Regions from separate parts of the Kurthia sp. YJT4 genome, predicted to be linked through region 1. Evidence: riboswitches for the same ligand, from Rfam matches in the RefSeq annotation. Region 1 holds a riboswitch; the other holds the start of a gene.
What was found. A riboswitch is a leader RNA that binds a small molecule or an ion and turns the genes downstream of it on or off. The one in region 1 is predicted to bind thiamine pyrophosphate.

Region 1 (5,291 bases):
GACGCGTTATTTACTCGTATTACTCATTGGCTTAGCGATTGTGGCATTTATTTCAGCCATGTGGATTCGTCATACGAATGTATCGTATCGCATGGATACAATGGAAGTACTAGCAGAACAAATAACAAACCAATTAACAGATGTAGAGAATCCAACAAATGATGTGCCGAATCGTTTTATTGGCGATCCTGAGAAGTTCCCAAGACAAGATATAAAACCAAAAGTCTATATAACAAATACAGACGGGGATGTACTAAATGAACGTGCTATGGGACCAAAAATTACCAAAATTCCAAAAGAGGTACTAACTTCTTCAGATGAAAAACAGACACTAAAAGACTTAGATGGTATATCGCAAACCTACTATATGGTGAAGAAAAAAGTAGAAATGGATGAGAAGCATGTAGGCTGGGTTGTTGTTATGGAAGATGAAAAAATGATGACGCGCTCGAATCAAGCATATGGTCAACTAGCACTAATGATTGGAGCACTTGCACTCATTGGACTTGGAGCTATCTATTATTTAACTTCTCGATTAGTTCGTCCAATTCGGGAGGTAGCTGTAGCAGCCAAGCAAATTCAAGAAGGGAATTATGCTATCTCTCTGCCAGATCATCCAAAGGAACGAGAAGTATATGAACTTGTCACATCATTTACTGAGATGGCGAATCGTCTTGAACAACTTGAAGCGATGCGTACAGAGCTTTTAGCAGGTGTAACGCATGAATTAAAAACGCCTGTAACAGCAATTGACGGCTTACTTCAAGCATTAAAAGACGGTGTTGTGACTGGAGAGGAAGCACGTGAATTTGTACAGATGGCAATGGTCGAAACGAAGAAAATGAAAACGATGGTAGGTGACTTACTTGCTTTTAACTCGTTTGCAGTCAATGCCATCCCACTTAAATTTGAAACAAAAGAAATCAATTCGTATGTAGAAAATACAATGAAACAATGGCAAACTACACAAGAGTTTGAAGAAGTTCAGATTACATTAGATGAACATGTAGAACCAATTCACCTCTCAATTGATCCTATACGTTTCCAACAGATTTGTACGAATTTATGGACGAATGCAGCACAAGCAATGCATGAACAAGGTCAGATTCATATTCGTCTACAAGCAGATAAAGAAAAAGTGCGTATTTTTGTTCAAGACGAGGGAAGTGGTATTCCAAAAGAAGAACAACCATTTATTTTTGACCGCTTTTATCGAGGGGAAAATAAAAAATATGCAATTCGTGGATTAGGGTTGGGATTACCACTTAGTAAAATGATGGCTCAGTCGATGCAAGGTGACTTACGTTTAGTGCATAGCGATGAACAAGGTACGTGTTTTGTGATTGAACTGAAAAGAAATGAAGCATGACATCTCGTTGACACATTCCTTCTTTATAGTGAAGATAGTTCAAAAATAAGGAGTGTCAAATAGATGAAAAAGAGAATGATCTGGGCAATCGCTATCATCTTTGTTTTAGTTGTTGGAAGTGGTGTATATTATGCAACAGCCAAAACAGGATATGTCGCAAAAGTAGGCGATACAAAAATTACACAACAGCAACTGAATAATGTTTTAAATAAACAATATGGTAGTGCAGCGCTTGAAACATTAATTCAAGATCAAGTAATTACACTTGAAGCAGAAAAACAAAAAGTAACAGCAAGTGATGCAGAAGTAGATGCACAATATAAAAAAGTCGAAACACAATATGGCGGAGCAGATGCACTTGAATCAGCACTTGAATCAAATAACATGTCTAAATCTGATTTTAAAGCGAATTTAAAAACGTATGTACTCGCATCTAAAATGATTGAGAAGGATTTAGATACATCTGACGAAACATTAAAAGCTTATCTAAAAGAAAATCAATCTACATTCGATACAGCAGCGCAAGTGAAGGCAAGTCACATTCTTGTAGAGAAAAAAGCAACTGCGACAAAAATCAAAAAAGAGTTAGATGCAGGTGGTGACTTTGCAAAATTGGCGAAGAAATATTCAACTGATACTGCCACGAAAAGTAAAGGTGGCGACTTAGGCTACTTTACGAAATCAGAAATGGTGGAAGAATTTGCGACACAAGCTTTCAACATGAAAAAAGGTGATATTAGTGACCCAATCAAAACAGATTATGGTTACCATATTATCAAAGTAACAGGTACAGTCGATGCAAAAACAGCGAAGTATGAAGAGGTCAAAGACAAAGTAAAAGAAGCGTATATTGAATCGCAAATTAGCGCACAATATTCAAGTTGGTTAACAGAGAAAATGGCAGACTACGACATTACAAATACACTCAGTAAATAACAAAAGAAGCAGTATGAGAATGATCTCAGCTGCTTCTTTTTCTTACATAGTTGTACTTTTTTGGTTTAATACTTGAATGCCGCGAACGATATTCCAAATGACAATCGCCAATGAGAATAAAGCCATGAAAATGATGAAAATAATGACACCTATACCAAGTGCAGCACCTGTTGAATCACTCATTTCAGCTGATGCAAAGATACCCATTGTTGCTAAAATAATAAAGAAAATAACTGCAGGAACATAAAGTAACAAGTGAGAAATAAGTGCATGTGTTGCGTGTTTTTTTACATCACGATCTTTTACAACGAGCATAACAATCAGCGGTAAAATAAAGCCTGCAAAGAAAATACTGAAGTAACAAAGTGATGATAAAATACGATTATTCTGTTCCATGATAACCCTCCCTTTTGTTCATAATAACTTATATACGTATAAAAATGGAAATCGTTTCATGCTATTGCTATATTTCGTTAAATTCAGTAGAATGAGAGTGTTCAAAAATAATGATGTAAACCACAAGGGGTGCATACGTGCTGAGAGAGAGTTTCGACTCCAACCCTTCGAACCTGTAAGTTAACACTTGCGTAGGAATGTGGATAGAAACCGACATATAACGATGTCAGGCTCTGTCCTGATGTCGTTTTTTTTATCTAGATTACCACAGGAATTGTGTAAGACATCAAATCAATGGAGGTTCATAAAGATGAACAAACAAAGATTATTAATGATGATTGAGGTGGCCATTTTTGCGGCGATTGGTTTTATTTTAGACAAACTATCGTTTTCGATTTGGGCACAGGGTGGTTCCATTAGTTTAGTTATGGTACCAATCGTATTGATGGCGATGCGTTGGGGAACATTACCAGGGCTTGCGACAGGTCTTATTGTAGGGGTACTACAAGTTTTAACAGGTGCAAGTATTTTAACCCCATTACAAGGATTTTTAGATTACTTCTTTGCGTTCACAATTGTCGGGATTGCTGGAGTTTTCCGTCCGATGGTTATTCGTGCTTCAAAACAGAAAAAAGATGGCGCAATGCTTGGCTGGATTTTAGTGGGTACAGCAATTGGTGGAATCCTACGACTGATTTCACATACAGTAGCAGGCGCAGTATTCTTCGCAAGTTATGCAGGCGACCAAAACCCATGGATTTATTCTGTTGTTTATAATAGCTCGTATATGATTCCAGCTATTATTTTAACAGCTGTCGTGATTTATCTATTGTTTAGAGCAGCACCTAAGTTATTCGTTCAAAAGACGTATTAAGAATAAAAACGTAGCGATTAAGAAATCGTTACGTTTTTTTATTATATATATATCCACCTAAATAAAAACTTTTACTGAATGTATGAAAGAATGCATAGACTTTTTATATGTATCTACAAAAATTATGATATAGTTAAGAGTAGAATTTTATATAGAAGGGACCGTTATACATGATTGCAACAACTCAACAAGAAATCGATGCGTTATTAAAAGCGGGTCGTGCCATGGCAGAAATTCGCGAGGCAATGAAAGCTGCGACAAAACCAGGCGTTACAACAAAAGAGCTAGATGAATTAGCTGGTAAACTATTTGAAGAAAAAGGTGCAGTATCTGGACCAAAAGCAGAATATGACTTCCCAGGTTTCACATGTATTAGTGTAAACGAGGTCGTAGCACATGGTATTCCAAACGATACACCTCTAAAAGAAGGCGATATGATTAATATTGATGTATCGGGTCATGTGGATGGTTTTTATGCAGATACAGGTATTTCATTTATCGTAGGTGATGCTGAAAAGCCAGAATTACAAAAATTATGTGATGTAGCACAGTCAGCTTTTGATCGTGCTATGACAAAGGTTAAACCAGGTTCTAAATTGAATCAAATTGGTAAAGCTGTAGAACGTGAAGCGCATGATAATGGTTTAAAAGTAATTATGAACCTAACAGGTCATGGTGTAGGACACTCATTACATGAAGAACCACAATATGTATTGAACTATTATGATGCATGGGACGCTACTTTAATGAAAGAAGGTATGGTTTTCGCAGTAGAACCATTCATCTCACAAGCAGCTGAAAATATTATTGAAGGTACAGATGGTTGGGCGTTTTTAACACCAGATAAATCATTTGTAGCACAACTAGAACATACAGTAATCGTGACAAAAAATGGCCCGATTTTAACAACAAAAATTGATTAATAAAAAGAGGAGAACGATTTTTTCGTTCTCCTCTTTTCTATAGTGTAAAACATGTTAATAGATTGTTCTTGGCTTTTTACGCATAAATAGAATACCAGCAAGTAATACACCACTTAAAAATAATGCAGCTGTTGTTACTAATAATTCCTCAAAGTTATTTTGTACAGCAATTCCTAAATAGAACCAGATGAATAGAATCGGGAAGTAAGGATCGTAATGATGAAAGCGGATGTGAAGTGCAATGGCTACAAAGACAGTCAATAAGATGACGGCCCATAGCGGTTGACTTAATCCAAAACCATCCCAACGTGCTGCAACAAGTAAGATTGCTAAATTGAACATAATAAGTAATACGAGCCATGCTAAATAAAGTGATATAGGTAGGCGTGTGGTCATCGTATTCTTTTCAGGTAGTAATAAATACATACCTGCAAGTGCAAGTGTACTGAATACGAGTATCATACATGCGATGATGAACTGACTATTTTGCCAGTAATAAATCCAAACGATTGAAAGGACCATACTAATTGTAAATAAAAAACTTTGTACATGTGTAATCGCAAATTGTTTCTTTGCAAACATTTGCCATTGTTTGTAAATCCAATATAATATAGAGAGATAGATGAGTGCCACTACATAAAAGACATAGTCGGATGGATAAGCTAGAATGGTATAGCTATTTGCAACATCCACTGTCGTTTGACCATTGAATGGAAGAATGGCAGCAGATACGCTGACAATCATCATTGCTAAAAAACTGATTGTCATTAACAATAGTCTGCCCAAAAAATCT
Region 2 (5,291 bases), 1.1 Mb from region 1:
GAAGGGGTGAAAATATGACGATGGAAGAACTGATTGAGGCATATGCAGATTATTGTTATCGTGTCGCTTTTATTTATGTAAAAGACCACGGGGCAGCAGAAGAAATTGTACAAGATGTTCTACTCGCACATTATCGAAATGAACATGCTTTTGAACAACGTGCCTCTTTAAGAACGTATTTAGCCAAAATAACCGTACATAAAAGTCAAGATTATTTGCGAAAGAAGAAAGGGAAGTGGCGCTTCTTTTTTACAAAAGAGAAGGAAGTCGACATAGGCGATTCGACGATTAACCCAGCGAATCTTTATGGAAGAAAAGAAAGAAATGGAGAAGTAGTAGATGCTGTTTTACAACTGGATGAAAAGTATCGTGCCATTATTTTATTTCATTATTTTGAGGAATATACGCTTGCAGAAATTAGTGAGATTTTATCGATTCCACTGAACACTGTAAAAACGCGTCACCAGCGTGCGAAACAACAACTCAAACAATCGTTAAAGGAGGTTTATTTTGATGAAGAATTTTAAACAATCATTTCAACGAGAGATGAATCAATATAAAATGTCAGAACAGGCAAAAGAGCGAATGATTCAAAAAGGAAAAAAAGAGAGAAGAAAAGTCATCTATAAACCCCTCCTATTAACTGCTTGTATGATGGTCGTATTCGCTGGCATTCTTCTTATGATTTTCCAACAACAAACGACACGCGTTGGACAAGCAGAAGATGGGATTCAGTCGATTCGAATTGATACAGAAGCGCGTTATGAAGAAGACGGAACAACATTAACGAATCAATGGTTTTCAAGCGAGCGAGAACTATCTTCTTCTAAATTTGAAGCATTTCAAAAAAAATTAAATGCGAGTCCTGTTATAAAAAAAGAAATAGAACCACCTTCTTTATACTATGTTGTCGAAGTAACGAAAGAGAACAACGAAGTCGAAACCTTTTTACTATTTTCGAATGACGAAGATACACAGTATTATGTAAAAGAACTTGATACAGATAAGATTTATAAATGGGCTGACAGTGTAGAGGAAACGGAACTCTTTTTCAAATTAAAACCAAGTGTTATGGAGATAGCACTCATCGCATTTATTTTATGTATACCCACTTTATTTTCAACATTATTCATTGAAAAAGAGAAAAAAGAACCCTATGAATATCAAAATAAAGTGAAAAATATTTTCGGGAAAATAGCATTCGTTACGACTATGCTTTTTGCATGGTACGTCATTTGGAAAACCAGAAATATTTTTTATGGTTTATTAATCTTTACATTTGCATCAATTATCGGTTCATTCAATAAAAACCATATTCGAATGAGCCGTCCAAATGCGATGAAGTTATTAGAAGGAACGAAGGATATACTGAGTTACACATATGCCTTTACAATATTTATTTTTATACTGTACCGTAATCAAAACGCTCTATACGTGGGAATTGCCTTTATTGTTTTAAGCTTTATTTTATGGCTTGTTATGAAAAATCGTGAAGAAGTAACGTGTCCACATTGCGACGAAGTGCTCGACTATCGGACGGCGTGGAAACTTCAGTGGGGTATGAAGAAATATCAAACATGTGAACATTGTGCACAACCGATTTATTTAAACAAAAGACGTATTGATCTACAAAGCTTCCTGCTAAGTCTTGTGTTAGGCGCATTATCAATCGGAGCGCATCTGTACGGAATTCATACAGCGTATATTATCGGTGTTATCATCGTTTATATGATTTACTTTATGTTATTTTCACCGCTCTTTATTCGTGTCGACAAAGAGGACAAACCACTTTGGTGATGAAAATAAAACCAACTATTGCATAAATTACTAGGGAGTGCTATACTCACCTTAACAAAATCATAGTGTGCTAGGAGTGCTGGTGTTGCCAGCTGAGATGGAGCCGTAAGCTCTGGATTCTTTCAACCTGATCTAGTTCATACTAGCGTAGGGAAGCCGTTTCGACCGAAAAAACAATTTCAGGTCCCTGTTTCGATACGTGTATGGAGACAGGGGCTTTTTCTAATTTCATAATGCTTCACCACTAGGGGTGCCGTTTTTACGTGCTGAGAGAGGTTTCGACACCTTAACCCTTATTACCTGATCTAGTTCGGACTAGCGTAGGGAAGTGGCATGCGATGATTCTGTCATTTGCAGCCATTTCGATTCTTTGTCGAGATGGCTTTTTTTATAGAGGAGGAAGATCATTGGAGAGTTTAGCTTTACAAGATGTCTGTTTTCGTTACGAAGAACAACCCATTTTAGACCATGTTCATTTTTCCATTCAAGAAGGTGAATTCGTTTCGTTAATTGGTCCGAGTGGTTGCGGAAAAAGTACGATTTTCCGTCTCATTACAGGTCTATCTCAGGCACAGTCGGGACAAGTGACCGTAGCGAAACAACCTGTAGGCTATATGCCACAGCAAGATTTACTGCTCCCTTGGCGAACTGTATTACAAAATACATTGTTGCCATTAGAATGTCAGCGAATACCGAAAAAGAGAGCAGAAGAACAGAGTAAGGCGTTACTCGAGGAATTTGGTCTAGGAGCTTACATGCATAAAAAACCAAAAGACTTATCGGGTGGCATGCGCCAACGTGTTGCCTTCATTCGTGCATTGAATGCTTCACAAGATGTACTGTTACTCGATGAACCATTTAGTGCACTTGATGCACTGACGAAGATGGAGTTACAAGATTGGTTATACATACAAGCGAAAAAATGGCGTAAAACCATTTTATTTATTACGCATGATGTGGATGAAGCGCTCTATTTATCAGATCGTATTCTAACTGTACAGCAGACACCAATTCATACGCTACACGAAACGATTGTCCCAATGGAACATAAAAGACAGCGTTCAGATTTAGCAAGTAAGGAGGTGCAAGACGTGAAGCAACAACTGATTTACATGTTGCAACAAGGACGTCAGCAATTATGAGAAAAAATGCACCTGCGATTTACGTGAGTGTGGGACTGCTACTCATTTGGGAAGTATTTGCGCGCTGGCTAAATGAGATGTACATCTTACCGTCTCCAACAGCCATCTTACAAAAGATGTGGGATTTTAGAGAAGCTCTATTTACCGTCCATTTACCTGCAACACTACAAGTACTTTGGATTGGTTTACTAATTTCAATTATTTTAGGCATTGGCCTCGCGATTATGATGCACCTCAGTCATTGGTCGGAGCGCGCATTCTATCCGCTACTCGTCGCGTCACAGACGATTCCCATTACAGCACTCGCGCCCATTTTTGTTTTATGGTTCGGTTACACGATTTGGAGTAAAGTGCTTGTGACTGTCCTCATTGCGTTTTTCCCGATTGCGATGAGTATGTTTGATGGACTGCGTAGTACAAAGCGTGAACTAGAAGAACTCATGCGAACGTACGGGGCGACAAAATGGCAAATTTTTTGGAAGCTACAACTTCCGTCAGCGCTACCACAGCTATTCTCTGCTTTTAAAATCGCTGTACCGCTCAGTATTATCGGCGCAGCTGTTGGGGAGTGGCTCGGAGCACAGGCAGGTCTCGGTTACTTCAGTAAACGAATGATGACACAGTTAGACGGAGCAGGTGTATTTGCGCCTATCGTTCTATTATCTACGATGGCGATCATTGCTGTCTTCATCATTCGAATCATTGAAAAAAAATATATCGTTTGGAGGAAAGATTAATGCGTTTGATGAAATTTTTTGTACTATGTAGTTTGTTAGTTGTCGTATTAGCAGGTTGTTCAAGTAAAGCAAAAGATGGTAAAGAATTAAAAGAAGTGACAGTTATGCTCGATTGGTATCCGAATGCGATTCATAGCTTTCTCTATGTAGCGATGGAAAAAGGTTATTTTAAAGAAAAAGGACTTGATGTCAAACTACAATATCCATCGAATCCAACAGACCCACTGACTTTAACAGCTGCTGGAAAATCAACCATTGGTATTTACTATCAGCAAGATGTCATTATGGCACGTGCGAATGAAGGAGTTCCAATTCAGTCGATTGGTACGATTGTCCAATCACCACTTAGTCAATTGATGTCACTAAAAGAATCGAATATTCAACGACCACGCGATTTAGAAGGAAAAACAGTTGGTTATGGCGGTACACCATTAAGTGAAGCGACAATTAAAGCGATGGTAAAAGAAGATGGGGGCGACCCGAATCAAGTGAAGTTAGTCGACGTAGGCTTTGAATTAGTATCCGCACTCATTACGAAAAAAGTGGATGTTTTAGCAGGTGGTCTAATTAACCATGAGCTACCTGTCATGGAGGAAAAGGGCTATCCGATTTCAACAATGGACCCATCGGAATTCGGTGTACCAAAGAGTCATGAAATTGTCTTCGTAGCAAGTGACCGTACGATTGCGAAAGACGAAGCAACATTAAAAGCATTTTTAGAAGCAGCGAAACAAGGGTTTGATTATACGAAGAAGAATCCAGATGAATCGCTTGCTATTCTATTAGATCATCAAGAGAAAGACCAATTCCCACTGACGAAAAGTATCGAGGAAAAAAGCTTGAAGATTGTAACAGATAAGATGGAGACGAAGGAAGAGCCGTTCTTATCGGATAATCCAGCCAGCTGGGAAAAGCAAAATGAGTGGCTCGTTCAACAAAAAATTGCCGACAAAATGGTGCCAACAGACGAGCTATATAAAGAACTGGTGAAGTAGATGAAGATTCATGTTCTTTCAGATGGCAAGCAGACGAATGAACAGTTTGTAAAACGTGTTATGCATGCAGAAACCGAAATAGACGCACTACATTTTCGTGAATATGAACGCACAGCAAAGGAGTTATATCAGCTTATAGATCAGTGTCTACAAGCTGGTTTTCCTCTTCATAAAATGGTCGTCCATGATCGGTTAGATGTTGCCCATGCACATCAAATTCAAACCGTTCAAGTTGGTTACAGAAGTCTACCTATTCCCGTAATTCGCGTGCGCTTTTCAGAATTTTCAATTATCGAATCAGTTCATTCTATTGAAGAATTACATAAGAGTGAGGCGGATCAATGTATGTTATCACCGATTTTTCATACAAGTTGTAAAAAAGATGCGATTCCTTTAGCAGCAGATATTCTCCAAACAGCGAAGCGTCCGTATATTGCATTAGGAGGGATTACGCCCCACAACGTACATCTTGTGAAAAGTGAAAGAATAGCGATTCGCTCGGGTTTTTGGGAGGCAGAAAATGGTTGTGACATATTAAAAATCTATCGTGAAATGAGGGAGAACTATGAAGAATTATGATGTCATCATCATTGGCGGCGGTGCAATCGGCAGTTCAATCG

Region 2: another riboswitch for thiamine pyrophosphate. It lies ahead of QN089_RS07040 (ABC transporter ATP-binding protein); the one in region 1 lies ahead of thiT (energy-coupled thiamine transporter ThiT).

Annotation. Positions count from the first base shown of each region.
Region 1 covers NZ_CP126689.1:2,539,603-2,544,893, reverse strand. The annotation lists gene QN089_RS12695 (HAMP domain-containing sensor histidine kinase) at 1-1,369, shown strand, start outside; gene QN089_RS12690 (foldase protein PrsA) at 1,433-2,305, shown strand; gene QN089_RS12685 (magnetosome magnetite crystal formation protein family) at 2,348-2,701, opposite strand; TPP riboswitch at 2,817-2,916, shown strand; gene thiT (energy-coupled thiamine transporter ThiT) at 3,012-3,575, shown strand; gene map (type I methionyl aminopeptidase) at 3,746-4,498, shown strand; gene QN089_RS12670 (tryptophan-rich sensory protein) at 4,553-5,284, opposite strand.
Region 2 covers NZ_CP126689.1:1,447,509-1,452,799, forward strand. The annotation lists gene QN089_RS07030 (RNA polymerase sigma factor) at 15-527, shown strand; gene QN089_RS07035 (TIGR04104 family putative zinc finger protein) at 514-1,797, shown strand; TPP riboswitch at 1,860-1,968, shown strand; TPP riboswitch at 2,034-2,141, shown strand; gene QN089_RS07040 (ABC transporter ATP-binding protein) at 2,163-2,939, shown strand; gene QN089_RS07045 (ABC transporter permease) at 2,936-3,676, shown strand; gene QN089_RS07050 (ABC transporter substrate-binding protein) at 3,676-4,671, shown strand; gene QN089_RS07055 (thiamine phosphate synthase) at 4,672-5,250, shown strand; gene thiO (glycine oxidase ThiO) at 5,237-5,291, shown strand, end outside.